3 regions of the Kluyvera sp. NPDC087067 genome follow, and region 3 is predicted to be linked to each of the others. Evidence: predicted binding sites of a transcription regulator. Region 3 holds the regulator's gene; each other region holds the start of a gene.
What was found. Region 3 encodes LexA, which represses DNA repair genes until DNA is damaged. Its sites were predicted from a motif close to TNCTGTATGTACATACAGNA; they were not measured.
Positions count from the first base shown of each region.

Region 1: uvrB (excinuclease ABC subunit UvrB) is a predicted target of LexA. The motif match lies at 3,719-3,738, and genes of this name have one in related genera.
Region 2: ACIPDS_RS02055 (DinI-like family protein) is a predicted target of LexA. The motif match lies at 8,655-8,674, and genes of this name have one in related genera.

Region 1 is NZ_JBIUZS010000001.1:17,894-28,342, forward strand. It holds gene bioB (biotin synthase BioB) at 1-614, shown strand, start outside; gene bioF (8-amino-7-oxononanoate synthase) at 611-1,768, shown strand; gene bioC (malonyl-ACP O-methyltransferase BioC) at 1,752-2,507, shown strand; gene bioD (dethiobiotin synthase) at 2,500-3,177, shown strand; gene uvrB (excinuclease ABC subunit UvrB) at 3,816-5,840, shown strand; gene pmrB (two-component system sensor histidine kinase PmrB) at 6,739-7,818, opposite strand; gene pmrA (two-component system response regulator PmrA) at 7,822-8,493, opposite strand; gene eptA (phosphoethanolamine transferase EptA) at 8,504-10,135, opposite strand; gene yvcK (uridine diphosphate-N-acetylglucosamine-binding protein YvcK) at 10,213-10,449, opposite strand, start outside.
Region 2 is NZ_JBIUZS010000001.1:444,712-455,160, forward strand. It holds gene ACIPDS_RS02005 (RecE family exodeoxyribonuclease) at 1-1,305, opposite strand, end outside; gene ACIPDS_RS02010 (HNH endonuclease) at 1,438-1,935, opposite strand; gene ACIPDS_RS02015 (YdaE family protein) at 1,947-2,117, opposite strand; gene ACIPDS_RS02020 (helix-turn-helix domain-containing protein) at 2,413-2,823, opposite strand; gene ACIPDS_RS02025 (YdaS family helix-turn-helix protein) at 2,936-3,166, shown strand; gene ACIPDS_RS02030 (hypothetical protein) at 3,169-3,738, shown strand; gene ACIPDS_RS02035 (replication protein) at 3,817-4,800, shown strand; gene ACIPDS_RS02040 (ATP-binding protein) at 4,803-5,552, shown strand; gene ACIPDS_RS02045 (hypothetical protein) at 5,573-5,824, shown strand; gene ACIPDS_RS02050 (NACHT domain-containing protein) at 6,308-8,224, shown strand; gene ACIPDS_RS02055 (DinI-like family protein) at 8,692-8,925, shown strand; gene ACIPDS_RS02060 (DUF1367 family protein) at 9,310-9,909, shown strand; gene ACIPDS_RS02065 (hypothetical protein) at 9,909-10,115, shown strand; gene ACIPDS_RS02070 (recombination protein NinG) at 10,118-10,449, shown strand, end outside.
Region 3 is NZ_JBIUZS010000006.1:298,266-308,714, forward strand. It holds gene dusA (tRNA dihydrouridine(20/20a) synthase DusA) at 86-1,084, opposite strand; gene traF (conjugal transfer protein TraF) at 1,290-2,537, opposite strand; gene ACIPDS_RS16970 (cupin domain-containing protein) at 2,711-3,199, opposite strand; gene zur (zinc uptake transcriptional repressor Zur) at 3,325-3,840, shown strand; gene ACIPDS_RS16980 (CsbD family protein) at 3,895-4,104, opposite strand; gene dinF (MATE family efflux transporter DinF) at 4,239-5,558, opposite strand; gene lexA (transcriptional repressor LexA) at 5,628-6,236, opposite strand; gene ACIPDS_RS16995 (diacylglycerol kinase) at 6,336-6,704, opposite strand; gene plsB (glycerol-3-phosphate 1-O-acyltransferase PlsB) at 6,833-9,262, shown strand; gene ubiA (4-hydroxybenzoate octaprenyltransferase) at 9,504-10,376, opposite strand; gene ubiC (chorismate lyase) at 10,391-10,449, opposite strand, start outside.

The DNA of each region.
Region 1 (10,449 bases), on a different contig from region 3:
CCTCGGCGGGGCTTGATTACTATAACCACAACCTCGACACCTCGCCGGAATTCTACGGCAATATCATCACCACCCGCAGTTACCAGGAACGTCTGGATACGCTGGGGAAAGTGCGCGATGCCGGGATTAAAGTCTGCTCCGGCGGCATTGTCGGATTGGGAGAAACCGTCACCGATCGTGCCGGTCTGCTGCTGCAATTAGCTAACCTGCCGACGCCGCCGGAAAGCGTGCCCATCAACATGCTGGTGAAGGTAAAAGGCACGCCGCTTGCGGATAACGACGATGTGGATGCGTTTGATTTTATTCGCACCATTGCGGTGGCGCGCATCATGATGCCGACCTCCTACGTGCGTTTGTCCGCCGGTCGTGAGCAGATGAACGAACAGACTCAGGCAATGTGCTTTATGGCCGGGGCAAACTCGGTGTTCTATGGCTGCAAACTGCTGACCACGCCGAACCCGGAAGAGGACAAAGATCTACAACTCTTCCGTAAGCTGGGGCTAAACCCGCAGCAGACCAGCGTGAGTCTCGGCGATAACGAGCAGCAGCAACGTCTGGAGCAGGTTCTCAAAACCCCGGACACCGAGGAATATTACAACGCGGCGGCGATATGAGCTGGCAAAGCCGAATTGAACATGCGGTAGCTGAACGCCGGGAGACGCAGGCGTTTCGCCAGCGTCAACCGCTGACGCTGGGCGCCGGGCGCTGGCTGGTGCGCGGTGAACGCCGATACCGCAATTTCTCCAGCAATGATTATCTCGGCTTAAGCCAGCATCCGCATGTGGTGCGCGCCTGGCAGCAGGGGGCCGAGCTGTATGGTGTGGGCGCGGGCGGCTCCGGGCATGTCACCGGCTATCACCAGGCTCATCAACGTCTGGAGGAGCAGCTTGCCGACTGGCTAGGCTACGATCGCGCCTTGCTGTTTATCTCGGGTTTCGCCGCCAATCAGGCGGTGATTGCCGCCCTCGCCGGCAGGGAAGACCGGATTGTTGCCGACCGTCTGAGCCACGCATCGTTACTGGAAGCGGCAGCGCAGAGCCCGGCCCAGCTACGTCGCTTCCAGCATAATGACAGCCAGCATCTTGCCCGCCTGCTCGGCGCGCCCGTTGGCGGCCAGCAGCTGGTGGTGACGGAAGGGGTGTTCAGCATGGACGGTGACCGCGCGCCGCTGGCCGATATTGCCCGCGTCACGCGAGAAGCTGAAGGCTGGCTGATGGTTGACGACGCGCACGGTATTGGCGTTGAGGGCGAAAATGGCCGGGGGAGCTGCCAGCAGCAGGGCATACATCCTGAACTGCTGATCGTTACCTTTGGTAAGGCCTTTGGTCTGAGCGGGGCGGCGGTGCTATGCAGCCACGATGTTGCCGACTACCTGGTGCAATTCGCCCGGCATCTGATTTACAGCACCGCCATGCCGCCCGCTCAGGCGGTGGCATTACAGGCGGCGCTGGGCGTTATTCAAAGCGATGACGGGCAGCAACGGCGCGAGATACTAGCCCAGCACGTGGCTGATTTTCGCCGGGGAGCCCGCGGGCTGGACTATCCTCTGACCGACTCGGAAAGCGCCATTCAGCCGCTGATTATTGGTGATAACCAGCGCACGCTGCAACTGGCCGACCGGCTGCGCGAGCAGGGTTGCTGGGTCACCGCCATCCGCCCGCCGACCGTTCCTGTCGGGACTGCACGTTTGCGTCTGACGCTGACCGCCGCGCACCAGCCGGAAGATATCGCCCATTTGCTGGAGGTGCTGAATGGCGAACGTGGATAAGCAGGCCGTCGCCGCCGCATTTGGGCGCGCGGCGGCCCATTATCATCAGCATGATGAGCTGCAACGCTTAAGCGCCGCGCATCTTCTGGCCCAGCTTCCTGCACAGACATTTGCCCGCGTGCTGGATGCAGGCTGCGGGCCTGGCAGCTACAGCCGCTACTGGCGAAGCCAGGGGAGTCACGTGACGGCGCTGGATCTCTCCCATGAAATGCTGCAACACGCGCGGGAACATCAGTCGGCAGACCGCTATTTGCAGGCCGATATCGAAGATATCCCGCCACTGGAAAGCGATTTTGAACTGGTGTGGAGCAATCTGGCCGTGCAGTGGTGCAGCGACATCCGCGTGGCCCTCGACGGTCTTTATCGGCAGCTTAGCCCCGGCGGGATATTAGCGTTTACCACGCTTACCGCAGGGTCTTTACCGGAACTTAACCGGGCCTGGCAGGCCGTGGATCATCACCCGCACGCCAATCGTTTTCTGCCCGAACAGACGCTGCGTGAAGCCCTGGCGCCGTATCGTCATCGCGCCACGGTCACTACCCATACGTTAGCGTTTCCCGATGCCTTAAGCGCAATGCGCTCGCTCAAGGGAATTGGTGCGACGCATCTTCATCAAGGGCGCAGTAGCCGGACGCTGACGCGCGGAAGACTGCAACAGCTTCAGCTAGCATGGCCATCGCAGGCGGGAGAATGCCCTTTGACTTACCATCTTTTTACAGGAGTGATCGCGCGTGATTGAACGCTACTATGTTACCGGAACCGATACGGAAGTAGGGAAAACCGTCGCCAGTACCGCATTGCTACAGGCAGCGCGTTTACTCGGGCGTCGTACCGCAGGCTACAAGCCGGTGGCGTCAGGCAGCGAGATGACCCCGGACGGGTTGCGCAACAGCGACGCCCTGGCGCTACAGCGTAACAGCGTGGTGCCGCTGGGCTATGCAGCGGTGAACCCGTATACCTTCGCTGAACCCACCTCTCCGCATATCGTCAGCGCTGATGAACTGCGTCCGATTGAGGCCCGCGTCCTCTCAGCGGGCTTGCGCAAGCTGGAGGCTCAGGCTGACTGGGTGCTCGTCGAAGGGGCGGGTGGCTGGTATACGCCGCTTTCGCCGACGTTGACGCTGGCGGACTGGGTGAAGGGGGAACAACTGCCGGTGATTCTGGTGGTCGGCGTGAAACTTGGCTGCATCAACCATGCGGTGCTGACGGCTCAGGCCGTACAGCAAGCGGGATTGAGGCTGGCGGGCTGGATTGCCAATGATGTCACCCCGCCAGGACGTCGGCACGCGGAGTATCTCTCTACGCTAAAACGGATGATCCCAGCCCCTATGCTCGGTGAAATTCCCTGGCTTGGCGATGAGATTACCGATAAGCCACTGGGTCAATATCTCGACCTGAGCATCCTGTAACCCTCTTTAATGACCCGCTGAAAGTCCTCAGCGGGTTATCTTCATTCGTAACTGAAACGCCGTAAAAAACGTAAGGGAATCATGTCTGTTATCGCCAGATAAAGAGGCGACATTTCGCTGATACATATCAAAATCGAGAGTAAAATATTTTTTTGCATCAGCATTGACAGGATGTTGCGCAAATCGCCGGGTGGCGGGGGATACGGGCTGGAGGTAGTTATCCACTATTCCTGTGGATAACCCTGTGTATTAGGGTTAGAAAACTCGCGGTGAACGAGAGAGCATGCGGCTTTCGCCCGAATTGGTGTGAAACGCGTCTTTTGTCTGTTTTCTTTAAATATCAATAAGATAAATAAAAGCAATGGCGTCATAAAAAGTGCAGGTGATTGCCATAAAACTTTCATGACCTATATTGACAAATGTTAAAAGGGAAAATGTTCTGGGGATAACCTTATCTGGTGGCGGTTTTATCTGCCCGGTCGTTAAATTTCACCGATTCTTGCGGGTTATCTGCGCAGCCTGGCGAAATACGATAATGCACAACTGTGTTTATATCCAGTATTTTTTATTGGCAAATATGCGAGGGGCGAGTAGAATTAATCTCCAGCCCGGCCATCAGTCATCAGGTAGCGTTGTCAATGAGTAAACCCTTTAAGTTACATTCCGCGTTTAGTCCTTCTGGCGACCAGCCGGTTGCCATTTCACGTCTGAAAGAGGGGCTGGAAGACGGTCTGGCGCATCAGACCCTGCTTGGCGTGACCGGTTCAGGGAAAACCTTTACCGTGGCTAACGTCATCGCTGACCTCCAGCGTCCCACCATGGTACTGGCACCGAATAAAACGCTGGCGGCGCAGTTGTACGGTGAAATGAAAGCGTTCTTCCCGGAAAACGCGGTGGAGTACTTTGTCTCTTACTACGACTATTATCAGCCGGAAGCTTACGTTCCCAGCTCCGATACCTTTATCGAAAAAGACTCCGCGGTGAATGAGCACATCGACCAGATGCGCCTGTCCGCCACTAAAGCGCTGCTTGAGCGGCGCGACGTTATCGTGGTGGCGTCGGTATCGGCCATCTACGGTCTGGGCGACCCTGACCTGTATTTGAAAATGATGCTGCACCTGACGGTGGGCACCATTATCGATCAGCGCTCCATTCTGCGTAGGCTTGCAGATTTGCAGTACACCCGTAACGATCAGGCGTTTCAGCGCGGGACATTCCGTGTGCGCGGTGAAGTCATTGATATCTTCCCCGCAGAATCGGACGATCTGGCGCTTCGCGTTGAGCTGTTTGACGAAGAGGTTGAGCGGCTGTCACTGTTCGACCCGCTAACCGGTCACGTCGAAACCACGCTCCAGCGCTATACGGTTTACCCGAAAAGCCACTACGTTACCCCGCGCGAGCGTATCGTACAGGCGATGGAAGAAATCAAAGTTGAACTGGCTGAACGACGCAAGGTGTTATTGGCAAACAATAAGCTGCTCGAAGAGCAACGCATTAGCCAGCGAACCCAGTTTGACCTCGAAATGATGAATGAGCTGGGCTACTGCTCGGGCATTGAAAACTACTCGCGTTTCCTTTCGGGGCGTGGGCCGGGCGAGCCACCGCCGACGCTATTTGACTACCTGCCGGCTGACGGTCTGCTGGTGGTGGACGAATCCCACGTGACGATCCCTCAAATCGGCGGCATGTACCGTGGCGACCGGGCGCGTAAAGAGACGCTGGTCGAGTATGGTTTCCGTCTGCCGTCTGCGCTGGATAACCGTCCGCTGAAATTTGAAGAGTTTGAAGCGCTGGCACCGCAGACGATTTATGTCTCCGCGACGCCGGGCAACTATGAGCTGGAAAAATCTGGCGGCGAGGTAATCGACCAGGTCGTTCGCCCTACCGGGTTGCTTGACCCGATTATCGAAGTGCGTCCGGTCGGCACGCAGGTTGACGATCTGTTATCCGAAATTCGCAAGCGCGCGGTGATTAACGAACGAGTGCTGGTCACCACGCTCACCAAACGTATGGCGGAAGACCTGACGGATTATCTTGAAGAACACGGAGAACGGGTGCGTTATCTGCACTCTGATATCGACACCGTCGAGCGTATGGAGATCATACGCGATCTGCGTCTGGGCGAATTCGACGTGCTGGTGGGAATCAACTTGCTGCGTGAAGGGTTGGATATGCCGGAAGTTTCGCTGGTGGCAATTCTTGACGCCGACAAAGAGGGCTTCCTGCGTTCTGAACGTTCGTTGATTCAGACTATTGGTCGTGCCGCGCGTAACATTAACGGCAAGGCGATACTGTACGGAGACAAAATCACCGCGTCGATGGCCAAAGCCATCGGTGAAACCGAGCGTCGCCGTGAGAAGCAGCATCAGTACAACGTCGAGCACGGCATTGTGCCGCAGGGCCTGGTCAAAGACGTCGTTGATATTCTGTCGATGGGTGAGGGGCTGGCGAAGACCAAAGCAAAAGGCCGCGGTAAGTCACGTGGCGCATCGTCGGTGGTTGAAGCCGATGCACCGGTGCTGACGCCGAAAGCGTTGCAGCAGCAAATCCAGGTCGTGGAGGCGCAAATGATGAAACATGCGCAAAACCTCGAGTTTGAAGAAGCGGCAGAAGCCCGCGACCGGCTGCACAAGCTCCGCGAGTTGTTTATCGCCACGTCATAATGACGGCACCCTCGGTATGACCCGGCGCTAACCCCGGCGTCACTACGTTCGGCCGGGCTACCGTCCCGTAGCACGGGCAAGGCGCCAGCCGCCCCCGTGATAGCTCGGTGCCACCCCCAGCGTCACTGCGTTCGGCCGGGCTACCGTCCTGTAGCCCGGGCAAGGCGCAAGCCGCCCCCGTGATAGCTCGGTGCTACCCCCGGCGTCACTGCGTTCGGCCGGGCTACCGTCCCGTAGCCCGGGCAAGGCGCAAGCCGCCCCCGGGATAGCTCGGTGCCACCCCCGGCGTCACTCCGTTCGGCCGGGCTACCGTCCTGTAGCCCGGCCAAGGCGCAAGCCGCCCCCGGGATAGCTCAGTGTCACCCCCGGCGTCACTCCGTTCGGCCGGGCTACCGTCCCGTAGCACGGGCAAGGCGTAAGCCGCCCCCGTGATAGCTCGGTGCCACCCCCGGCGTCACTGCGTTCGGCCGGGCTACCGTCCCGTAGCCCGGGCAAGGCGCAAGCCGCCCCCGGGATAGCTCGGTGTCACCCCGGCGTCACTGCGTTCGGCCGGGCTACCCTCCCGTAGCCCGGGCAAGGCGCAAGCCGCCCCCGGGATAGCTCGGTGCCACCCCCGGCGTCACTCCGTTCGGCCAGGCTACCCTCCCGTAGCCCGGGCAAGGCGCAAGCCGCCCCCGGGATGGCTTAGCGCGGATATTGGCGAGAAATGCGAACGGCGTCACTCTCAGGAGACGCCAGCCTTAATGTTCACTTAATAAACTGCGCTCATACTATCCTTAAAATAAATAAGGATCGCGCTATGTTCCCTCTCAATACCCAGCAACTGTTTACCGTCACTCTCTCCATTGCCATTGTCGTCGGTTTTGTCTGCCAGTGGATAATGACGTTCTGACGCGCATTAATGCTTAGGCGACTGAAACTCCACCCATGCCCGGGTGCCGTTTTCGTTCTCGCGATTTTGCAAGAAGAATGCCGCTTCATGAAGCTGGGCGATACGCGTCACGATGCTGAGCCCGAGACCAATCCCCCCATAACGACTGTCCATGCGCACAAACGCCTGGCTTAACTCACCCACTTTCGACTCATCAATCCCCGGCCCCTCATCCTCAACCACTAACATTGGTCGTGATGCGGACACAAGCGACAGCGTAATCGTCGAGTTCTCCGGGCTGTATCGATGCGCATTCTCCAGCAAATTACGCACCAGCAGACGCAGCAAGGTCGCATCACCGGAAACGGTCAATGCCGACGGCGGATGGTGAATAACCAGCTTTTGCGCTCGCGCACCCAGCATAGTTTCAAGCTCAGTGCGTATTGGCTCAATGACATCACTCAGCAGATTCACCTGCTGATAGCTACCTGCCGAAAATGACTGGCCCACGCGCGCTAAAAGCAGCAGCTGCGCAACGCTCTCAGTCATCTGATCGATGCGCTGTACCAGCGGCGCCAGATTCAAGTGCTGCGTCTTTTCCAGCAGTTCCAGATGGAGTTTTAAACCCGCCAGCGGCGTCCGCAGTTCATGGGCGACATCGGCGGTAAACAGACGCTCGCGATCGAGGGTCTGCGTCAGATTCAGCACCAGCTGGTTAATGGCGTTGGTCACAGCCTCCACCTCAACCGTCGTCTGTTGCAGAAAGATGGGCTGCAAATTTCCCGGCGTACGGGTATCGAGCTCTTTTTGCAGGTCGGCGAGCGGGCGCGTAATGCTTTTTACCGCCTGCAAGCACAGATACAACGCCAGCGAGATAATCACCAGGCTTGGCAACAGCAGGCTGGCAATTGCCTCTCGCACTTCATGCTGAATATGCTTAGCATTATTGTGATTGTTTATCAGCATCGCGACTTCCAGCTCGATCTGCTCTTTGCTTTCATGCCAGAGCCAGAACACGCTGATAAGCTGGAAAAACACCAGAATCAAGCCGATGGCGAGCAGCAGCTGATGACGCATCGGCCATTTGCGAACGGAAAATAATGCCATCGCTTAGTCTGCCTTGCAGGAGTTAACCAACTGATAACCAAAGCCGCGCACGGTACGGATACGGGCTTTCCCCACTTTATCGCGCAGATTGTGAATATGGACTTCCAGCGTATTGGTCGCCGGTTCGTTATCCCAGTTGTAGATATCGTTGTAGAGAATCTCACGGTGTACCGGACTACCTGCTTTAAGCATCAGGCGTGAAAGCAGGGCGTATTCTTTGGGCGTCAGCTCCAGAATCTCACCGTCCAGCCATACCTGGCGGCGCGTCACGTTAAGACGCAGATTCTCCACCGTGACTTCGTTATCGCCCTGATTGAGATTACGACGCAGCAGCGCGCGAATGCGGGCGTTAAGCTCCTCTAACGCAAACGGCTTCACCAGATAATCGTCGGCGCCGGTATCCAGACCGCTCACGCGATCCTCAAGGGTGTCACGGGCGGTCAGAATAAGCACTGGCGTGCTCATTTTTTCCTGGCGCATGCGGTTTAGAAAATGCAATCCGTCTTCATCTGGCAAACCTAAATCCAGCACGACCAGACTGTAGTGCCCGTTAGCCAGACTCAGCGCCGCCTGCTGCGCCGTCTCGACGCCATCGCACGCGTATCCTTCACTCTGCATGGCCAGAATCAGCCCCTGTAATAGCAGCGTGTCATCTTCAACGACTAATATTTTCATCCGTTTGCCTCTATTTACACGTGGCTAATATATCGTCTGCGGCACGATATTCCTGTGTTTCTACGCCGGTCATACCCAGCATTGTAGAGAACAGATTGTCCTGCGAGTAGTCATTTTCTTTGGCCTTTTTTTGCAGACAGGCGTAATTCACGTTATAGCGTTTTTGATAATCATCGGATAACCATAACAGCATTGGCACATGTTTCTGCGTTTCTGGCGCAATGGCATAAGGCAACCCGTGCAAATAAACCCCGTTCTCACCCAATGACTCGCCGTGGTCGGAAAGATAAACCAGACTGGTGGTGAATTTATCTTGTTTGGATTGCAGCAGCTTAATGGCTTTATCGACAATATAGTCAACGTACAAAATCGTATTATCGTAGCTATTTTTGAGCTGTTCCTGAGTACAGGATTGTATTTCGCTGGTATCACAGGTTGGCGTAAAGCGACGGAACGCTGGTGGATAACGGTTGTAATACGTTGGGCCGTGGCTGCCAATTGTATGCAGAACAATCACGCCGTCACCTTGCATATTATCGATGGTCTGCTCCAGACCGTGGAACAGCACCTCGTCGTAACATTCGCCGTTAATACATTCGCCGGGCAGTTTTAAATCGGTGACATCCTGATGCGGTACGCGGTCACAGGCCCCTTTACAGCCGCCGTCATTATCATTCCACTGCACCTGAATCCCCGCGCGCTGGATAATATCGAGCAAACCTTCCTGATGGTGGGCGAGCGACTCATCGTAGCCGGTACGCGGCATATTCGAGAACATGCAGGGAACCGAAACGGCGGTGGCCGTACCGCAGGAGGCTGTTTTCGGGAAATAGACCACGTTATCTTTGGCGAGTAACGGGTTAGTTTCACGGTCGTAACCCCCCAGTGAGAAATTGGCGGCGCGTGAAGTTTCACCCACGATTAAAATCGTCAGATTTTTGCGCGGGCCATTTTTCATCGCCGCGTTTTGTTTCGCGTCTTCACCAATTTTAACTAACGGTAAATTGTCCATCTTATGGTGAAAATACCAGGAGTTTATAGCCACAATACTGTTTGACGGATTTAAGGACTTCACCAGCTCCTTATTATTGCGAAACAGCGAGGCGTAATCTTTATAAAATAATGCAGCGACCAGCAAAATTAAGACGGCGGAGACAACCAGCGTCATTGCGCGAGTCAACGTCCCGCGCCACAGATTTGCTGACGGTTTGATTTTTATCCACCACGCCAGCGCAATAAACAGCAGCGCAGTGAATCCCAGTACTACGACCATCTGGCCCGAGAGTAGGGCATAGCTTTCAGCGGAGGTGGTATCTAGAATATTGGTGACCATTGATCGGTCAACAATGATGCCGAAATTCATCATGAAATACTGAGCGCAGGCGCTCAGCAGAATAAACAGCGTGGCGACGAGTTTTTCAAGACGAATAAAAGAGGCCAGCGTCAGAAATATTGCCATCACTGAAAATGCCACCACCGGCATGCTGATAAACACCAGCATGTTATGCACGCTATCTACGGGCAACAGGGTGAAGGCCTGACGATAGAAAACGATATTCAGGGCCAGGGCAATATAGAGTGCGAACAACACGATGTACGTTAAGCGACTAACGGTCGGGCGATAGCGTGACAGGCGAAGCATAGCGATGGACTCAGTAATGATGATGTTCGCTATACTGCCTGAGCTTTTTTAAGACAACCTTAAGATTTTAAGGTTGCTCAACCAAATGCCTGAAGTGCTTCCTCAAGCGCCGCACGCAGAAGAGCGCGGTCGTGGCGATAGGGAATATCATCAGCTTCCAGTGGCTGCTGGACCACCACTTTACACTGCACATGGCTAGCGTCGACTTTCGGCCCGACAACCACCGCGTCAATCACCGCTTTGCCGATATAGTGCTCCAGCAGCCCAATGCGTGTTTCAATGCTGAGATCGCCCGCCGGGCTGTGCTCACGGCC
Region 2 (10,449 bases), on a different contig from region 3:
AAGCGCTGGTTCCAGCTGCTCTCCCATCAGGCCATCGATAGAGAACATGCCGTTGCCCATGCTGGCGATTTTTGGCTGTTCGGCTGCAGCCTTCTGCTCTGCTGCGACCTGCTCGTTAATCTCGTTTTCCCAGCTTTTTTCTGGCACGTGACGAGCTGCTGCCAGGGTTTCTTCGGTTGGGTGCTGGTGGTCGGTTTCCGTTAGGTTCGCGTTGATATACGTCTGCAGGCTGACCGGGAAGTGGTGAACGTTCTCTGCGGCGCCACGGATGAGCGCGAAGATAGCAGCGCGCGAATAGTCCAGGATGCCGGCGGTTTTGCGCAGTGCTTCGGACCACTCTTTGAACGGGCTTTCTTTCTTGCTAACGATCTCTTTTGCGCGGCGGAAAACGCCACCAGGGATATCGTAGATGTTGAAATCCATTGGTAGAGTGGCCAGCGCAATATCAATGTCCAGAGTGTCCAGCGTGTGGACAAGGTCAGGGTTGCGATCGGTTTTATTACCGCCGCCGGCGTTGGTTTTAGTATCAGTCCGCTGAATCAGCTCCACGCGGTTGCCTTTCTGCCATTCTTTGACCAAAAGGCCGCGATCGATGTGTTCGGTGCCTACCCACGCTTTGACGAACCGGATCACCTGGTTCAGTTCGCTGCGATTGTCCTGTGGAAAAATTTTCTTGATGGCGTCAGTGAGTTTCCAGATACCAGGCATGTCATATGCTTTAACTTCCGGAGTGTTTTCGATAGCCAGCAGTAGGTTCTGCACATAGCTGTTATCCATGTCCATTTCGAGAGCAGATAACTTGGCCTGTGTTTCCTTGTTAATGCAGTAAACATGACGTTCTTCGGCATTGAACTGTGCCAGTACCTGGATGCGGAAGGACAGGGGAGCAATGTTGTATTCGACGTTTACAATCTTGCTTTCGTGGACGCTGTCCTCATCCTGTTCTGCGTCTGCGTCTGCGTCTGCGTCTGCGTCTGCGTCTGCGTCGCCAGCATCTTCCTGGTGGAAAGTATCTTGCGGCGCCGCGCCGGGTTTCAGCTGCCAGGTGCGCTGGTCGTCGGCCAGTTCGTAGCGCTCACACCAGGTAAAATCAACCGTTCCTTCTTCCGGCAGGTCATTAAACACAGGGAAGTCAGTACGAACGGGCTTCATGTAGTCTTTGCCACGACCGGTTTCGATTTCGGCATCTTCCAGCTCTACATCAAGCTGGAGGTTAGCCCGGGCTTCTGATTTTGCAGTGAACCAAATCACAGCATCTTGCTTGCCAGATTTCTGAGTGGCCTTGACCACATAGAAGAATTCCATGTTCAATCCTCTTTTTCGGATGTTAGAATCCCCGGGCCATTGATAGCGCCCATTGGGTGTCTTTTTGGTTTGGTAAAAATTCCGGTGTAACTTTGGTCGGGAGCACCGGAGAGTTTCAGCATTGCGCTGGTTTTATAAATTTCTGGCGAATAAGCCGTGATTTGCTTCGCGGAAGTTGTTTATTGCTTCCGCTGCCTTTTCTAATTCAACAAAATTTCCTACCGTGTATCTTTTCCCATCAACGCGACAGATGGCTCTCCAGCGCTGCTTACCCTTGTGCCAGTACACACCCTTCACTCCGCTTGTGTTGTTCTTCTGGAGTGACTTGTTGAAGTTGTTCTGCGAACAAGTTGCTTCGCGCAGATTTTTCAACCGGTTGTCAGAGCACTTCCCGTTTACATGGTCAATCTGGTCTTCAGGCCATTTACCATGTACGTAGAACCAGGCCAGGCGGTGCGCTCGATACTTTTTCCCATTGATGATGATTCGAATATATCCGCGTGAATCAAGATGACCTGCAACTTCACCTGCTGCGACGCGACCACGTTTTTCTAACCAGGTAAAATCACCTGTTTCTGGTGAGTAGCTGAGTAATTCTTTCAGGTGCTCAAGTGATAACTTTTCGCTCATATCCGCCACCGTTATGACTCGTGGGCCATCTGGTCGTATGAAGCACAACGTACAGAGCAATAATCGCGTTCTTCGTGTGTCAGCTGCGCGCCGTGAATCAGCGTCAGCTCATTCTTTACTTCTTTTCCCTGCTCAATCGGCTTTCCACACAGGTGGTAAGCGCATTTCTTTTGGTTATGCATCCGGATCTCCTTTCTGCGCCAGCAGGTAGCAGAGACGGCGGATGAACGCCTCAACATAATTCAGTTTTACGGCCTGCTGCCGTGCTGGTTTGCGTGCAAAGTCTTTCATTTCACCCTCGGTGCTCGTATCGCTGAGCTGCGGAACATTTCACCTGACAACGATGCGCTTGTTATCGATGAATTGAAGTGTGCAACAATAAGTTTCGTTTGTAAAGTGCGGTGAAAGTATAAATTTCGCATGAGGGCGAAAAAAAAGGCGCCGCTAGGGCACCTTTAATTCTTGGGTGTTTCTTTTTTATTTTTTAACGTTGTTTATGAGATCGAACACATCACTTTTGAGAAGCTCTATATCGCGCAGAACTCCTTGGGTATGAAGAATCAACCTCAGTTTTTCAGACTCTGGTAGCTGATTGAATAGTGAGAGCATGACCAATTCTGTCTCATCTAACTGTCTTTGTGTTGCCTGCTCTTGAGGAATATCTTCAGAGACATCAGCAGGCAAAAAGAACCAATGTTCAGGCTTCCCAGTAGCCGCAGCGAGCCTTTTTAACCTCTCTCCGCTAGCAACACTTTTACCTTTAGCCCAATTTTGCACAGCCGTATGCGAAAGCATGACCTTCTTGGCTAGATCGGATTTATTCCAGCCGTTTTCAGTCATGACTTGTTGAATTCTTTTGGCAAAGACCGGGTTAGTAATCTCATTCATAAAACTCATTTTACAACCTAAGGTTTCGCTAGGCACTAAAACAATATGTTTCGTTTGTTGAAACATAAACTTTCGTCGTGTATGCTTCAATTCATCATCTGAAGGAGAGCATATGAACAAAGATATCCAGGAAAAAATCAGCAAAGCCGCTTCGCGAGCTTGCATTGGTAAACACTTCGGCATCAGTGGCCAAGCCGTTGGTAAGTGGATCCATGATAGCGGTGTCCCTCAAAAACGAATTATCCAGCTTTGTCAGTTTCTTAATTGGGCGGTAACTCCGCACGAAATCGATCCTGATGCTTACCCAAACCCAACCGACGGACTACCAAAGCAAGGAGCGTAATCATGCAAGCTCTAAATTTTTATCAGGATACAGGAGCGCCAGCGCAAGCGGTGATATCGAATTATCAGAGCGCTCCACGCAATAACAGCAAGTTAATCCGTATTCGCGAAGCTGTTAAAGCATGGCAGAAAGCCACCCCAGGCCAGGCGCAAATCTACATTTCGAAGCTGATAGCGAAAGAGTGGATCGCCCGCGGTGGTCGCGGTCTGTTGCTTGCTGGTTCCGAGGTGAACACCAGACAAAATTTCTTCCGGATGATTAACGAGCCAGGCCCGAAGAATGACAAAAACCTGATGCTACTGATCCCGGTAATAACAGACGTAATGTCTCGCGATAACGAGAGAGTGGCGCGTGAATATGGGCTGCTCGCGAAAACGGAAGCAGAGCTGATTGCTGATGCAATGAAAGAATGCACTGAAGCGCACCAGGCAAAGCTACTCGGGCAGCCAATTAAACGGCTTGAGAAAGAAGTCCGTGAAGCTGCTGAGGCTTTATTGCGCTTCTTGCCGGATGAATCGCTGGCCGCTGTCGTGACCAGTTTAGCAACCATGGTTCCGGGGATTATGGGATGAGTAATTCAGAAAAGGCGAAAGCCGCGGTGCGCGAACACCAACGGCTTTCTGGTGCAAAAACGGTAGGTAATTGCGGAGATAAGTATGTCAAACACCGCTGAAATATTCAAATTTCCCGCGCAGCTGGGAAAACAGGAGAGTCGCATGGCTGAACTGGAGAACGGCTATTTACGCTTGGCCAACCAGATTCAGGATGCCCTGTGTATCGTTGAGCTTTCAGGCCGTGAATTCCGGGTGCTGAATGCTATCGTTCGCCTGACCTATGGCTGGTCTAAGAAGTCTGATCGCATTGCCAATAGCCTCATTGCAGATAAAACGACGCTGAAGGTGAAGCACGTCTCTGAGGCTGTGCTGAGCCTTGCCTATCGGAACATCATCATCCTGCGCCGCATTGGGCAAATCAGATACATAGGGATTAATACCTGCCTGGATAAATGGGCTTACACCAAGCCAAATTGCATGAAGTGTCCGGCGGCGTTCCCGGCTGCTGAAGTCGAAACGTGGGTTATTAGCGCCCGCGAATTCATGATTGGCAATCCCCGGAATCAGGGACAGTTATCCCCGAAAACAGGGATGGTTATCCCTGAAAACAGGGATGGTGATTTTGCCCCTTCAACCATCCCCGAAAACAGGGATGGTTATCCCCGAATTCAGGGAAAGGTATCCCCGAAAACAGGGAACACCAAAGACATTCTTCCAAATACAAATATAAAAACAGATCTAACCCCCTCTAATCCCCCAAAGGGGAAGGTGAAGTTTGACCCTCTGACAATCCCTGTCCCTGAGTGGCTTGATTCTGAGTCCTGGAGTGAATGGGTTGCCTACCGCCAGCAATCTGGAAAGGCCATCAAGACCGAGTTGACTGTCACCAAGGCATTCAAACTGCTGAAGGCTTGTCTGGACGACGGACATAACCCCGTAGATGTGATTAACACCAGCATTGCCAATGGGTATCAGGGATTGTTCAAGCCGAAGTTTGCTCTCGCCGAGCGCAAAACGGGCAGGGATGTGAACCACATTTCTGAGCCAGAAAATACCATCCCACCAGGTTTCAGGGGGTAGCGATGAAAAATATTGTTAATTCCGGCAGCGCGCTGGAGCGTCTGAAGAAACTCATTCCGCCAGGTGTACAGCCGAAATTCACCAGCGCCGCTGAGCTACTGGCGTGGCAGCGGGAAGAGGGGCTTAAGCATTGCGAGGAACTGAGCAGACTGAACCATAAAGCGCGAACTGAGAAAATCTTCGGCCGTTCCGGTATACAGAGCCTGCACCGCAGCTGCACGTTCGCCAACTACGAAGTATCCAGCGAGCAACAACGCAAGGCCTACACCATGGCGAAAAGCTACGCGCACAACTTCGTGGCTGGCTTTGCGAGCTTCGTATTCAGCGGCGGCCCAGACACCGGCAAAAACCATCTTGCAGCGGCGATAGGAAACCATCTACTGGCTGCTGGCCATTCGGTTCTGGTCGTCACCATCCCGGATTTAATGCTTCGTGTCCGCGAGTTCTATGACGATGGCCAGTCGGAGGCCTCCCTGCTGGATAATCTCTGCAAGGTTGACCTGTTGGTGCTGGACGAGGTCGGTATTCAGCGCGGCAGCAGCGGCGAAAAGGTCATTCTGAACCAGGTTGTTGATCGTCGGCTGTCCTCGATGAAACCGGTCGGCGTTCTGACGAACCTGAACCATGTAGGGCTTCAGGAATCTCCCGGGCTTCGAATTATCGACCGCTTAACCATGGACAGCGGCATCTGGGTGAATTTCGACTGGGCCAGCTACCGCAAGAACGTATCACACTTGAGGGCTGTGAAATGAGAGACATGGAAACAGTGAGTATGAACGATATAACCGTGAAGCAGACCAACAAGGCCATCGCAATTATCGCCGAGTATCTCCAGCGCGCCAGCCGGAATGAGCAGCTGCAAGAAGCGAAAGTTCGTCTGGATAAGAAAATGGTTCTTCTATCCGATGATGAAAACTGCGATCAGGGCATATTGATGGGGGCGTTTGTACCTGCCATGACCAGTCATTCTCGGGAGAAGTTTTTCGAAGAAATCGCCGTAGCACTGAAAGGAGCGCAGGCATGAGACTAATACTGGAAGTCCTTTCTGCATCAGTGAACATTGGTCGATACAGAAATGCAAGGCTGAAGTCTGCCCGTTAATCTTTATAAACAAGTATTAAGGGCACACACTCTTTCGGGGCTGAATTTGCTAGCAAAGTACGAACTCTGCTATAGACTCCCGTGTAAAAACTTCTCAGTGGCGTTCATATCAACATGTGTAATTGCTTTTTATTGTCTAGTCAAGGAGGTACTTTAGCAAGCCTGACCTATCGCAGGTCAAACTGATAAGAAATCCTACCAAATGTGATAACTATCAACAAAGTATATTTCTCGGATATTCACATTTGTGATTTAATTCAGATGGTTTGCAGCTTACTGAGTAAATGGCCTGTGTTTATCATAGCAGGTAGATTCTGTTGACAGTTAGCATACTGATTCATTGAAATACTGGAGTATAGAAATCAATGCTAACCATAGTGTAGTTTTAATTATTTAAGGAAAAGGTGTGTTTGAATCTATGATAGCAGGTTATGTGGCGAGCAAAGCTGACAAAGGGGTGGATAAGGTCGTTGAGAAGAGTTTTGAGAGATTGTTTGAACATATTCTTAAAAATCCTTGGCGATTTAATTCTAAGAAAGGTGAGAAACTTATCAGGAGTCTTAAAGAAGATGGGGGCTATGATAATTATGTCAATGGACATATCTATGAGAATTTAAAAACAAAAACAATTGACGGAAAGGATAGTTTATTTGTTATAGACGATATATATTATCCTTTAAGATTTAAAAATAATAACAATGAGTCTGTTCTTTTAGAGAACATGATAATGACAGGGGAAGGTTGTATTTTAAATATCACTGGTGTGGCTGGTAATGGGAAAAGCACAGTGATGAAGAAGTTATTAATTGAAACGATTAGAAAAGGTCTCCGCCTTCCATTCTTTTTGGAATTGAGAACGCTAGAAGATAATTCGATTGTCGAAAAGCTGGTCGAGATAATAAATAATTGTGGAGTAAAGGCTGATATTGATTCAGTAGAATCTGCATTGTCCAGTTCTAGAGTCATTTTACTGCTTGATGGTTTCGATGAAATATCCTCGGGGAGAAGGAAGGTTGTTTATAAGGAAATTGAATTAATAAAGAATAAGTTTAAAGCACCAATATTAATTTCATCTAGACCACACACTGAAATATGTACATCAACAATAGCACAAGAAATTAAAATCCAGGATCTTTCTCCTTTAGATGTATTCAACTTGATTGATAAAAGGATGGGGAAATTTGAAGCAGAAAAAGCTAAACAGATATTGAAATCTAATAATGAATTGCTGACATCTTTAGTGACGCCGATTCTTGTTTCTCTTTTTTGTGCTTGTTATCCAAATGCAGATATTATTCCGAAAACAGCTAGTGACTATTACCAAAGGATTTTTGATATATTATATGAGGGGCATGATTTAAGAAAGCTTTTTTTCTCTAGAGAAAAAGCGTTTCATGATGATAGTGGATTGGTAAAAGCTATATTTTGTGCTTTTAGCTTTTTATCTTTAAAGGAAAATAAATTAACAATTACACACCAGGAAGCTATTGATTTTATTGACAAAAGCATGAATAGGTGTGGATACAAACCAAAATCGAATGATACTAGTAATTTTTTGCAAGATATAATAAAAATAACAGGTCTTATCAAGGAAGATGGTTTTAAACAATATGCTTTTATTCACAAATCTATACAGGAATATCATGCCGCTTTATTTATAAAAAACTCAGATGATGATGCGAAGAAAAGCATCAATCAATCAATTCTTAATGGGTTGATTGATGGGAGTTTGAAAAACATAAATGTTTCCTCATTTTTGTTTTACATAGATAAGTTAAATACAATAAGAAATATTTCAATTCCATTATTCGAATCAATAGGGTTCTCGCAAGAGGTTGATGTAGAGGAACTCACCAGAAAACTTGTTGACGATGTACTTTGTCACTCGAGAGCAGGTGTTGTTGTGCATGCACAACATGAAGAGGCACTTAAACCAATCAAAGGAAATAAAGCTAAAGTTCGAAAGAAAGAAATATTTATATTGCGTACTGATGTCGTAGGTGAGCGATTGGTTCCTCTGTCACCATTTATATCAATAGATAAAGATAAAACGCTACGTATTGCAGATATGATATATACAACTATGAACTCCCATGTTTATTTGCAATATTATGTTAACAAGGTTGGTGTGAATCGTGAAAATAAAGACTTAGATGCATCAAATTCATTGCTGGCAGTAGAGGTTGTAGATCATTTCGGCCATTATCATAAGGTCTTTAATCTTGCAATGGAAATAGTTTCAGACCTTTATTTGCAATATGTTGAGCAAAAGGCCATGCTGGAGAGTATAAAATCCACTGAGGATTCATTTAGTGGTTTGTAAAAATATTAAAGTTGATGCGACTCTTCTTTTCAAAGAAGAATTTGATTTCATATTGAAGCGTCTTTTAGCTATGTAGTGGTCAATAAATGTCTGATTGTATAACAGAGTAAAGTAGCCTTTATCACATACTGCGGACGAAACCAGTTCGCGGAAGTGATGGGTAAATCCCTTGCTACCTCTGATGGTGAAGCGCTGGAAGGAGAGTGTCTGGACGAGGTGGTTGTTGCGGGTGTTATTACATACGAGATAATGGTTGTACGTGGTAAAGAGCTAGATGATTTTCCGATTATCTGAACCAGTCTACCAAGCTTTATGTTGATAAACCCGCTCCGGCGGGTTTTTTGTTGTCCTCATAAAAACTCATTAGAAACAACATAGTAACCTTCGCAAAAAATGCTTTTATAGGATTGATAAATCTGCTGCATGGGTGTACTGTTTATTTATACAGTATTTGCAGAGGAGGATAGATGAGAGTTGAAGTCACAATCGATAAAAAGAAAAAGTTACCCGATGGCGCAGTGCCGGCACTGGAAGCCGAACTTTCGCGCCACATAGGTCAGAATTATGAAGACTGTAAGCTGATAGTTCGCCGGGCAAGTACTGATGGGCTTAACGTGGTAGGCGATGAAAAAAGCAATAAACATCGCATCGAAGAGATCCTGCAAGAAACGTGGGAAAGCGCGGACGACTGGTTTTATTGATTACTTGCATAATAACCGGGCTCCTTTCTGCACGGTTTCTGGAAATATTTTATTGCGTCTGGATGTCGCTCAGGGGGAAATATTGTGGGTGCAATTGACTCAGCTCCTACCGGAGACTTTATAGCGACCATCACAGATGCTAGTGGCCGCGAAGTTTTGTCTTTTGATTTGGCGGCTAGCGACCGATTCATCCTGTCGTCATCCGATGGGAAGGTTTTAAGTAGAAAGCTCTGCAAAGATGATCATTACTGGTCTCGGGCGACACTGCTGGAAGTTGTCAGAGAGATGACCGCAAAAAATTGACCGTTTAACAGTATATCCAGCATAATCAGCATACTGGTCTGAACAACCAGAACCTGACGACTGTGCGCCACGGGGAAAACCATGGCGCAGTTACAACTCATCAAGCAAAACTCAGGAATCCTGATCGCGGCTACCCCCGAGACCAGCGATATACTGCAATCAAAAATTAAGCTCGGCGCCGTGTTGGTGGCTGAGTTCAAACAGGTCCGCAACCCAGCATTTCACCGGCGATTCTTTGCTCTGCTTAACCTTGGCTTTGAGTATTGGGAGCCTGCCGGCGGCGCCATATCGTCTAACGAACGCAAGCTGGTGACCGGTTATGCTAAATACCTTTCGGCTTACGGTGGCAACGAAGGCGCGCTACTGGATGCTGCTGAGCAGTATCTGGACCAAATCGCAAGCCGCCGTGTCACCAATGGTATCAGTCTCTGCAAATCATTTGATGCGTATCGCGCCTGGGTAATCGTAGAGGCAGGGCATTACGACGCTATTCAGTTGCCAGACGGCACACTCCGCAAACATCCCCGCAGCATCTCCTTTGCCAATATGGACGAAACTGAGTTCCAGCAGTTGTACAAGGCCGCGCTCGATGTTCTCTGGCGCTGGATATTGTCGCGCACTTTCCGAACACAGCAGGAGGCCGAGAACGCCGCTGCCCAGTTGATTAGCTTCGGGGGATGATGCCGATGAAATATTCCTGGTTCCATCATCACGAATGCACCACCGAACAGGCCGACGAGCTGGTGGCTAACTACCGTCGCCGTGGCGTCAAAGTTGAGCGCAGTCTGAACCGTGACAACATCACCTGGACCGTCAGCGCCTTGCTCCCGGAAGGGGATAAAGCGCCGCGCTCGAGCCGCGTCTGGCAAAACAAGGCGTGGGGGTGAACATGGCTAAGTCACCGCGCCGTAAGTGCGCCAACAAAGAATGTCGCCAATGGTTCCATCCGACGCGAAGCGAGCAGATTGTTTGTTCGTACGAATGCGCCAGCGCCTATGGCAAAGAACAGACCAGGAAAGCCAGGGAAGATGCGCATCGCAGGGAGCGTTCCCATCAGCGCGCCATTGAGAAGAAAGAACGTGCAGCCTGGCGCCAGCGTAAAGCAGCGGTTAAACCGCTGAAGCATTGGGAGGATTTAACCCAGCGCGTCGTCAACGACTACATCCGAGAGCGCGATGTCGATCTGTCATGTATCAGCTGCGGGACGTTCGACACCGTCCA
Region 3 (10,449 bases):
CAAAACTAACTTATTGAATACAAACAAAAACGCCTTACAGCATTGTGTAAGGCGTGGTGAATTTGACCAGGTTTTAGCGAAATAATTAGCGCTTATCGGCCACCAGCTTCAATGCGTGCTCCAGCACATTGATATCGGCGCCAGGTTTATGCGCATTTTCACTCAGGTAGCGACGCCACTGGCGCGCGCCCGGAATGCCCTGGAACAGCCCCAGCATATGACGGGTCACGTGGCCCAGATAGGTGCCGTTACTCAGCTCACGTTCAATGTACGGATACATCGCACGCACCACCGCCACCGGGTCAGCATCCATACCGCTGGCAGCAAAGATTTCACGGTCGACGGACGCCAGAATACCTGGATTCTGATAGGCTTCGCGACCCACCATCACGCCGTCCATATGTTGCAGATGCGCTTTGGCTTCTTCCAGCGACTTAATGCCCCCATTGATGGACATGGTCAGGTGCGGGAAATCACGCTTGAGCTGATAAACACGTGGATAGTCGAGCGGCGGGATCTCACGGTTCTCTTTCGGGCTTAAGCCAGAAAGCCACGCTTTACGCGCATGGATAATAAACATCTCGCATTCACCGCGACCAGATACGGTGTCAATGAAGTCGCAGAGAAATTCGTAGCTGTCCTGGTCGTCAATGCCGATACGGGTTTTGACCGTTACCGGGATAGATACCACATCGCGCATCGCCTTCACACAATCCGCCACCAGCTGCGCGTTGCCCATCAGGCAGGCACCGAACATGCCGTTTTGTACGCGGTCAGACGGGCAGCCAACGTTGAGGTTAATTTCATCATAGCCTCTCTCCTGCGCCAGCTTCGCACAGTGCGCCAGCGCGGCCGGATCGCTCCCACCAAGCTGTAGTGCAATCGGGTGCTCTTCGTCGCTGTAGGCCAGATAGTCGCCTTTACCGTGAATAATCGCCCCGGTGGTCACCATTTCGGTATACAGCAGCGTGTGCTGCGACAGCAGGCGCAGGAAGTAGCGGCAGTGTCTGTCCGTCCAGTCGAGCATCGGCGCGATGGAGAAACGGTGAGCGGGGAAAGCAGCAGTCGAAGTTTCTGACAACATGGCGATTATTTAAGCATCCGAAAAAAGGGGGGCGGGTACTATAGCACAAAGCTAAGGTGGAGATGTAATAGCCGCATCGGAGCACCTGCATGAGAAAATTTGGCTATTGGCCAGGAAATTCCCCGGCGGCGCTGCGCTTGGCCGGGCTACCAATAGAGGTAGCCCGGACGAGGTGCGCAAGCACCGACTCCGGGGCGAGTGCGGTTTAGAACGTGACGCTAACCTGCGCGCCTGCGCCCCAGGTTTGGTCTTCGCCGTAGAGTCCCATCAGGTCGAGGTGTACCCGGTTAAACGGCGCAAAGCCGACGCCGCCGGTGAAGACGTTGCTGTCGTTGTTTTTGACGTCCGCGCGATAACCTGCGCGCAGCGCCAGCCAGTCGAGCGGACGCACTTCGGCACCCACGCCGACATACTGCGAGCTTTCCTCACTCTTGAAGCCTTTGGTTTCAGTCAGGTCACCGTCGGCGCTCAGGGTCAGCATATCGGTATGCCAGGCCACGCCTGCGGTCACCAGTGGGCGAATCTGGTAGGTGTCGCGCACACCGCCCACCTCTTTGGTGTCGATATCGCGGGAGAACAGGTTTTGCCCGCTCAACCCCACCGTCCAGTTCTCGCCAAAATCGGCGGCCATTCCGGCATCGACGTTAAAACCGGTGTCGTCGTTACGATAGCGGCTGCTATTGATATCGTCGCTGCTGAAGTTGTAGATCGACACGGTGTAGTTGTAGAGCCAGGTTTTTTGCAGTTTTGGCGTAACGCCAAAGGATACGGGAACGCCGCCAACATCAAACTGGCGGGCAATGGCTACCCCGTAGTCGGAGACGATCGCCGCCCGACCATAGCCTTTTGATTTAAGATTTTGCGGGTTAACCGCCAATGCGCTGGAAGGCACCGCTTCAACGCCGCGCAGCAGGTCGATATCACCCTGGTCGATATACGAACTCACTCGCGCCCGGGCGTTCGCTTTCGCGACAAACGCCACGTCCAGTGTCTCATTTGGAATACTCACCGCCAGCCCCGCCCCGGCTTTCGCGCTGGCGGTTTTGCCTTGCAATGATGAGAGCTGATTGGCTAAATCCCCTGCCGCTGAGGAAACCTGTCGATAGCCAGGGCTGCCGGGAATAAACAGATCGAAAAGATTAATATTGTCGAGAGAATGGCGATAATTGTTCACATCATCGCTGATATCATCGATTTTATCGCGCAGATTGTCTTTATCCGATATCTGCGCGCCAATCGTTGGTAGGATTACCGTCACATCGTCGTCCGGCCTGGATTTCGCCAGCAACGCCGGGTTAATCAGCACGCCGCTGCCATAGTTCCCGGACGCCACACCGGTGCCACCCATGGCGTCATTTCTGGCTTCCGTCCATCCGTTTGCTGCCCCTGCCTGTCCTGCCACTAAAAAAGAGACAGCGATCCCCATCAGCGAAAATTTTTCGTTTTTTTTCACAGTTTGCCCGTCTTATTGTCTGTTATGAAACAACGCTCCCTCCGTTATCACCTGGAGAGAGACGAACTATTGCTGTGAATAACGGGACAAAAAGTGTCTTGTTCCCTTAACTGAAATTTTCGACAGGGCTATCGTTATTAGTAAGCGCCCTACTCTTTTATAGAAGAGGATCGTTAATTCCGCCCGGGTTTTCCGTCATGGGGGCCAAAAAACTGCGGCGGATGATCCACCCAACGGTCTTCGCGCGTCACGGCATACGAAGCGTTTAACGGATAGTAGATGCGGTTTGAACGCTTATTTGCCTCACCAACCACCAATAAACGCACCTCTTCTGAGGTGTTATTGATAAAGGTGTGGCAAACCCCGGTTCCGGCCGGAAAACCCACGCTGTCACCCGGCTCAAGTTTCCACAAATAGCCGTTGATCCACGCCTGAGGGTAGCCCTCCAGCACATAAACAAACTCTTCTTCATCACTTTCAGCGTGCGGGTAAGAGGTGCGGCGGCCGGGCGGTAATCGCTCGTGGTGAATACCGATATGCCTTAACCCCAGCGCGCGAGCCAGCGGGGCGCCAATAGCAAAACGTTCTTCGCTATCGGGATAAGTCGAATTATCGGGTCCTTCAACATCGTGCCAATGGCGAATGCAATCGGGTCTTTTCATCATTTTCGTCCTGAGTGTGAACTGTGCCTGCCATAACACACCTATAGCACACTGGTGGAAACTCGGTGTTTCCGGCATAACATGATAAAGTATGCGTTTGTTTCACTCGTGACTTGAGGACGCCAATGGATAAGACCACTACGCAAGAACTGTTAGCGCAAGCTGAAATGCTTTGTGCGCAACGCGGCGTGCGCCTGACTCCGCAACGTCTGGAAGTACTGCGCCTGATGAGTTTGCAGGAAGGGGCGATTAGCGCCTACGATCTGCTCGACCTGCTGCGTGTCAAAGAACCTCAGGCTAAACCGCCAACGGTTTACCGGGCGCTGGAGTTTTTGCTGGAACAGGGTTTTGTCCATAAAGTCGAATCTGCCAACAGCTACGTGCTGTGCCATCTGTTCGATCAACCGACACACACCTCGGCGATGTTTATCTGCGACCGCTGTGGCGTGGTGAAGGAAGAGTGTGCGGAAGGGGTGGAAGATATTATGCATACGCTGGCGGCAAAAATGGGCTTTGCCCTGCGCCATAACGTGATTGAAGCACATGGTTTATGTTCAGGATGCGTGGAAGTGGAAGCGTGCCGAGCGCATGAACATTGCCAACACGATCATACTATTCAGATTAAAAAGAAATCCCGCTAGCGGGCGCTAAACGGGGGAGCGTACATCCTTGTACGCACGGGTAGGAATTAAACGTTACCAGTGATGGTTATTACGTTTGTCCCAGGTATCCACTTCTTTCTCGGCTTCATCCTTCGCGTAGCCGTAACGTTCCTGAATTTTACCGACCAGCTGATCGCGTTTCCCTTCGATCACCGTCATATCATCATCGGTCAGTTTGCCCCATTGCTCTTTCACTTTACCTTTCAGCTGTTTCCAGTTACCGCCGACTTCGTCTTTATTCATAGTTAAATCCTCGAACGTCAGTGTGTGATTAGTGAAGGTTGCTGTAGAGCAGACGTCTTTTTCTCTAAGCGTGATAATAATTGTAGTCACTCATTCTGGGTGTGATTCACTATTCGGAATCTTTAACCGTTTCGTCAAACAAACCAGCTATTGTTCCGCCAGTGCCGACGCCAGATAACCGCCAGAGATAAACCGCGTAAAGCGAGGAAAACCGCCAGCGCCAACCACAGACCGTGGTTGCCCAGCCACGGCAAGGCCAGCAGCGTTAATGCAAACCCCGCCGCCGCAACCGCCATGCTGTTACGCATCTCGGCACCGCGCGTTGCGCCAATGAACATGCCATCAAGCAGATAACACCACACGCCGATCACTGGCAGCACCACCTGCCAGAGCACATAGCGGTCGGCTAGCTGTTGCAGTTCAGGCAAGGACGTCAGCAGCGCGACAATATGCTCGCCGAAAATGGCATAGATCAGCGCGAAGGCCAGCGCCACCACGCCCGCCTGACGACACGCAGCCCGCCATACCTCCAGCAGTTTGCTGTCATCGCGCGCACCATAGGCCTGCCCGGAGTGCGCTTCTACCGCGTAGGCAAAGCCGTCCAGCGCGTAGGCCGTGAAGGTCAGCATGGTCATCAGCACCGCATTCACCGCCACGACGTCGCTACCAAGACGTGCGCCAAAAACGGTCACCGCGCCAAAGCACAGCTGGAGCAGTAACGAACGCAGCATGATGTCGCGGTTTAGCGCCAGCAAGCGGCGGAAATCCCCTGCCCATGCGGTTTTGAGCATTGCCCAGGAAATCCCGCGCATAACCAGCACCTTGCGAACCATGCCCAGCCCCACCAGCAAGGTGGCGTATTCGGCAATCGCCGTCGCCATCGCCGCGCCCTGCACGTTCATGTGCAGTCCCATGACTAGCCACAGATCCAGCACGATGTTCAGCACGTTGCCGACCACCAAAAGCACCACCGGCGCGCGGGCGTATTGCACGCCGAGCAACCAGCCCAGCAGCACCAGATTTGCCAGTGACGCGGGCGCGCTTAACCAGCGGATAGTGAGGAAACGCCGCGCCTGCTCGAGCACCTCGCCGCTTCCCCCAACGATGGACAACGCCAGATCGATTAATGGATTTCTGAACAGGACAATCAGTAGCCCCGCCCCTAGCGCCAGCAGCAGCGGCTGTACCAACGCGCGAGCCAGCGCATGCGGATTTTTGGCACCAAACGCCTGTGAGGTCAGGCCGGTGGTGCTCATGCGTAAAAACAGCAGCAGCATGAACAGGAAGCTGGTGGCGGTGGCACCAATCGCCACGCCGCCGAGGTAAACCGGGCTATCAAGGTGACCAATCACGGCAGTATCCACCAGTCCCAGAAGGGGAACGGTGATATTGGAGAAAATCATGGGTAGCGCAAGGCGCCACAGAGCCTTATCGGCACGAGTAAGTAGCGGCATGTGTATAGACCAGAAAGAAAAAAGGCTGTGATAGCGAGAGCCTCACAGCCGTTTAAAACAGGGGAAAGGTTACAGCCATTCACCGTTGCGTATAACGCCAACGGCCAGCCCTTCAATGGAGAAGCTCTGCTGACGCAGATCGACCACGATAGGGGAAAATTCGCTGTTTTCTGGCAGCAGTTCGACGACGTTACCTTGTTTTTTCAGGCGTTTCACCGTCACTTCTTCGTCGATTCGCGCGACCACAACCTGCCCGTTACGCACGTCCTGAGTTTTATGCACAGCAAGCAGATCGCCATCCATAATACCGATATCTTTCATCGACATGCCGCTCACGCGAAGCAGGAAATCTGCGCTTGGTTTGAACAGCGAAGGGTCAACCTGGTAGTGCCCTTCAATGTGCTGCTGCGCCAGCAGCGGTTCACCGGCTGCCACGCGACCTATCAGCGGCAGGCCCGTTTCTTCTTCCACCAGCAGGCGGATACCACGAGAGGCGCCTGAAACAATTTCAAGAACCCCTTTACGCGCGAGCGCTTTGAGGTGTTCTTCAGCCGCGTTTGGGGAACGGAACCCCAAGCGCTGAGCAATTTCCGCACGCGTTGGCGGCATGCCCGTCTGGCCGATGTGATCCCGGATGAGATCAAACACCTCTTGCTGCCTGGTCGTTAATGCTTTCATTCCGCCCCCTGGGTGTATATACAGTTATGCTGTGAGTATATACAGCTAGTGTCTATTTTGGAACCGTAAAACACGCAAAATCAGGCAGTTTTCACAGCTTTAGTGGAAATGCGCCCACAACAGGATGCCCCAGGTGATAAGCGCAACGAAAATCGACAGTAGCACCGCCGCCGATCCCATGTCTTTCGCCCGCCCGGACAGCTCGTGATACTCCGAGCCAATACGGTCAACTACCGCTTCCAGTGCACTATTGAGAATTTCCACTATCATCACCAAAAGGACAGAACCGATAAGCAGCACGCGGGTGATGGGATCAACGTCCAGCCAGCAGGCGATGATAATTGCCACGACCGAGGCGACGCCTTCCTGACGGAATGCCGCTTCGTTGATCCATGCTGCGCGAAATCCTTTCCAGGAATAGCCAGCAGCTTTGATGATTCGGGTGAGCCCAGTGGTATTATTGGCCATCTAAAGAACCTTTTTCATTTATACGTCAATGACAATGCGTGTTATGAAGCGGTAGAACAGAAATTCTGCCGACTTTCTGATATTCTTGCCGCGCATTTGCATGATTAACCAGAGGCTTTACATCGTTTATGTCCGGCTGGCCACGAATTTACTACAAATTACTGAATTTACCATTAAGTGTTCTGGTAAAGAGCAAGTCTATTCCGGCAGAACCTGCCCAGGAATTGGGGCTTGATACATCACGTCCAATTATGTATGTCCTGCCTTATAACTCTAAGGCCGACTTACTGACGCTGCGCGCGCAGTGTCTGGCGCACGAGCTTCCCGACCCGCTTGAACCGTTAGAGATCGACGGCACCCTGCTGCCGCGCTACGTGTTCATTCACGGTGGCCCTCGCGTCTTTACATACTACACGCCGAAAGAAGAGTCGATTAAGCTGTTCCACGACTATCTCGATCTGCACCGCAGCAATCCCAATCTGGATGTGCAAATGGTGCCGGTATCGGTGATGTTTGGGCGTTCTCCAGGTCGCGAGAAAGGCGAAGTGAATCCGCCATTGAGGATGCTAAACGGCTTCCAGAAATTCTTTGCCGTCTCCTGGCTTGGCCGCGATAGCTTCGTGCGTTTTTCGCCGTCCGTCTCGCTGCGCCGCATGGCCGACGAGCATGGTACGGATAAAACCATCGCCCAAAAACTGGCGCGCGTGGCGCGTATGCACTTTGCCCGCCAGCGTCTGGCTGCGGTAGGCCCACGCCTGCCTGCGCGTCATGACCTGTTCAAAAAACTGCTGGCGTCAAAAGCGATTGCTAAAGCGGTAGAAGATGAAGCGCGCAGCAAAAAAATCTCCCACGAAAAGGCGCAGCAGAATGCGATTGCGCTGATGGAAGAGATTGCCGCTAACTTCTCCTATGAGATGATCCGTCTGACCGACCGTATCCTGAGTTTTACCTGGAACCGTCTGTATCAGGGGATTAACGTGCATAACGCCGAGCGCGTACGCCAGCTGGCGCACGACGGGCATGAGATTGTGTATGTGCCCTGCCACCGCAGCCACATGGACTATCTGCTGCTTTCTTACGTGCTCTATCACCAGGGGCTGGTGCCGCCGCATATTGCTGCCGGTATCAACCTGAACTTCTGGCCGGCTGGCCCGATTTTCCGCCGCCTGGGCGCGTTCTTTATCCGTCGTACCTTCAAGGGCAATAAGCTCTACTCCACCGTGTTCCGGGAATATCTGGGCGAGCTGTTTAGCCGTGGTTATTCCGTCGAGTACTTCGTTGAGGGCGGACGCTCTCGTACCGGTCGCCTGCTGGATCCGAAAACCGGCACCCTGTCGATGACGATTCAGGCGATGCTGCGCGGCGGCTCACGTCCTATTACGCTGGTGCCTATCTATATCGGTTACGAGCACGTGATGGAAGTGGGCACTTACGCCAAAGAGTTACGCGGCGCGACGAAAGAGAAAGAGAGCTTACCGCAGATGCTGCGCGGCTTAAGCAAACTGCGCAATCTGGGACAGGGTTATGTGAACTTCGGTGAACCGATGTCGCTGATGTCCTATCTCAACCATCACGTACCGGAATGGCGCGAGTCTATCGATCCTATCGAAGCGGTGCGCCCTGCGTGGCTGACTCCAACTGTCAATAAAATGGCAGGCGAGCTGATGGTGCGCATCAACAACGCCGGTGCGGCAAACGCCATGAACCTGTGCTGTACCGCGTTGCTGGCTTCGCGTCAGCGTTCACTGACCCGCGAGCAGCTTACTCAGCAACTGGATTGCTATCTGGCGCTGATGCGTAACGCGCCGTACTCTGAAGATGCGACAGCGCCAAAAGCGACGGCGAGCGAGCTTATCGACCACGCGTTGCAGATGAACAAGTTCGAAGTCGAGAAAGACACCATCGGCGATATCATCATTCTGCCGCGCGAGCAGGCGGTGCTGATGACTTACTACCGCAATAACATCGCGCACATGTTGATCATGCCGTCGCTGCTGGCCTCCATCATGACCCAGCATCGTGATATCACTCGTGAGCAGGTGTTAAGCACTATCGATACCTTGTATCCGATGCTGAAAGCCGAACTGTTCCTGCGCTGGGAACGCGCAGAGCTTCCGGCGGTTATCGATACGTTGATAGCGGAAATGGCACGTCAGGAGATGATCACCGTGGATAACGGTGAATTGCACATTAATGCATCTCACTCCCGGACGCTGCAACTGCTGGCCGCCGGTGCGCGCGAAACGCTACAGCGTTATGCGATCACCTTCTGGTTGCTCAGCGGCAATCCGTCAATGAACCGCAGCACCCTTGAGAAAGAGAGCCGCACGCTGGCACAGCGCCTTTCCGTTCTGCACGGCATCAACTCGCCGGAGTTCTTCGATAAAGCGGTGTTCTCATCGCTGGTACTGACCCTGCGTGATGAAGGCTATATCAGCGACAGCGGCGATGCTGAGCCGGAGGAGACGATGAAGGTGTACCAGATGATGGCAAACCTGATTACCTCGGACGTGCGCTTGACGATTGAGAGCGTGACGCAGGAAGAGGCGGCGCAGTAAAAACAAAAATCCCCGGCAATGACCGGGGATTTTTTTTTAGCCGTTGTAGCCCGGACGAGGCGTTTACGCCGACTCCGGGGTAACTCGGAGCCAATTCCCGGCGGCGCTTCGCTTGGCCGGGCTACCAGTGTGTAGTGCGTAGGCCGGATAAGGCAAAGCCGCCATCCGGCAATGTGCGCAATTATGCCTGATGGCGCTACGCTTATCAGGCCTACGTCTTGCACGCTATCCACCGTATCTATCAGAACTGCCAGTAACTCATCGCCAGACCAATAAACAGCACCAGTCCCACGTAGTTATTGTTCAAAAACGCCTGGAAGCACGGGCCGCGTTCGCGGTTGCGGATAAGCTTCTGCTGATAGACGAACAACGCACCGGCAATCAGAATCGACCAGTAATATTCCCAGTTCAGGCCGTTGAGCCAGCCAATCGCCGCCATCAGCGCCAGAACGCCCACCTGCAAAATCCCAATAATCAGACGGTCATATTGGCCAAATAAAATGGCCGTCGATTTGATGCCGATTTTAACGTCATCGTCACGGTCAACCATCGCATACTGGGTGTCATACGCCACCGCCCACAGGATGTTGGCTAACAGCATCAGCCAGCAGCTGAGCGGGAGCGTTTCGCTAACGGCGGCAAACGCCATCGGTATTGACCAGCCAAAAGCCGCGCCAAGCACGACCTGCGGCAGATGGGTATAGCGTTTCATAAACGGATAGACCCAGGCCAGCGCCAGCGCCGCCACCGACAGTAGAATGGTCATCGTGTTGAGCGTCAGCACCAGCAGGAACGATATCAGAACCAGTACGGCGAACAGGATGCGCGCCTCTTTCTCACTCACCGCACCGCTGGGCAACGGGCGATTGGCGGTGCGCTTTACGTGCCCGTCAAATTTACGGTCGGCGTAGTCATTCACTACGCAGCCTGCGGCGCGCATCAGCCAGACTCCGGCCACAAAAACGGCCAGGATCCACAGCGGAGGTACACCCGGTGACGCTACCCAAAGCGCCCATAATGTCGGCCACAGCAGCAGCAATGCGCCGATGGGTTTGTCCGTGCGCATCAGCCGATGGTAAGCCAGTAGCTTACTCGAGCTCAGACTCGTCTCCATTTTTCTTCTTCCTCTTAATACAGCGGCGACGCCGGTAAAAACAGCTCAGTCAGCAGCAGTGGTTTTCCGCTCA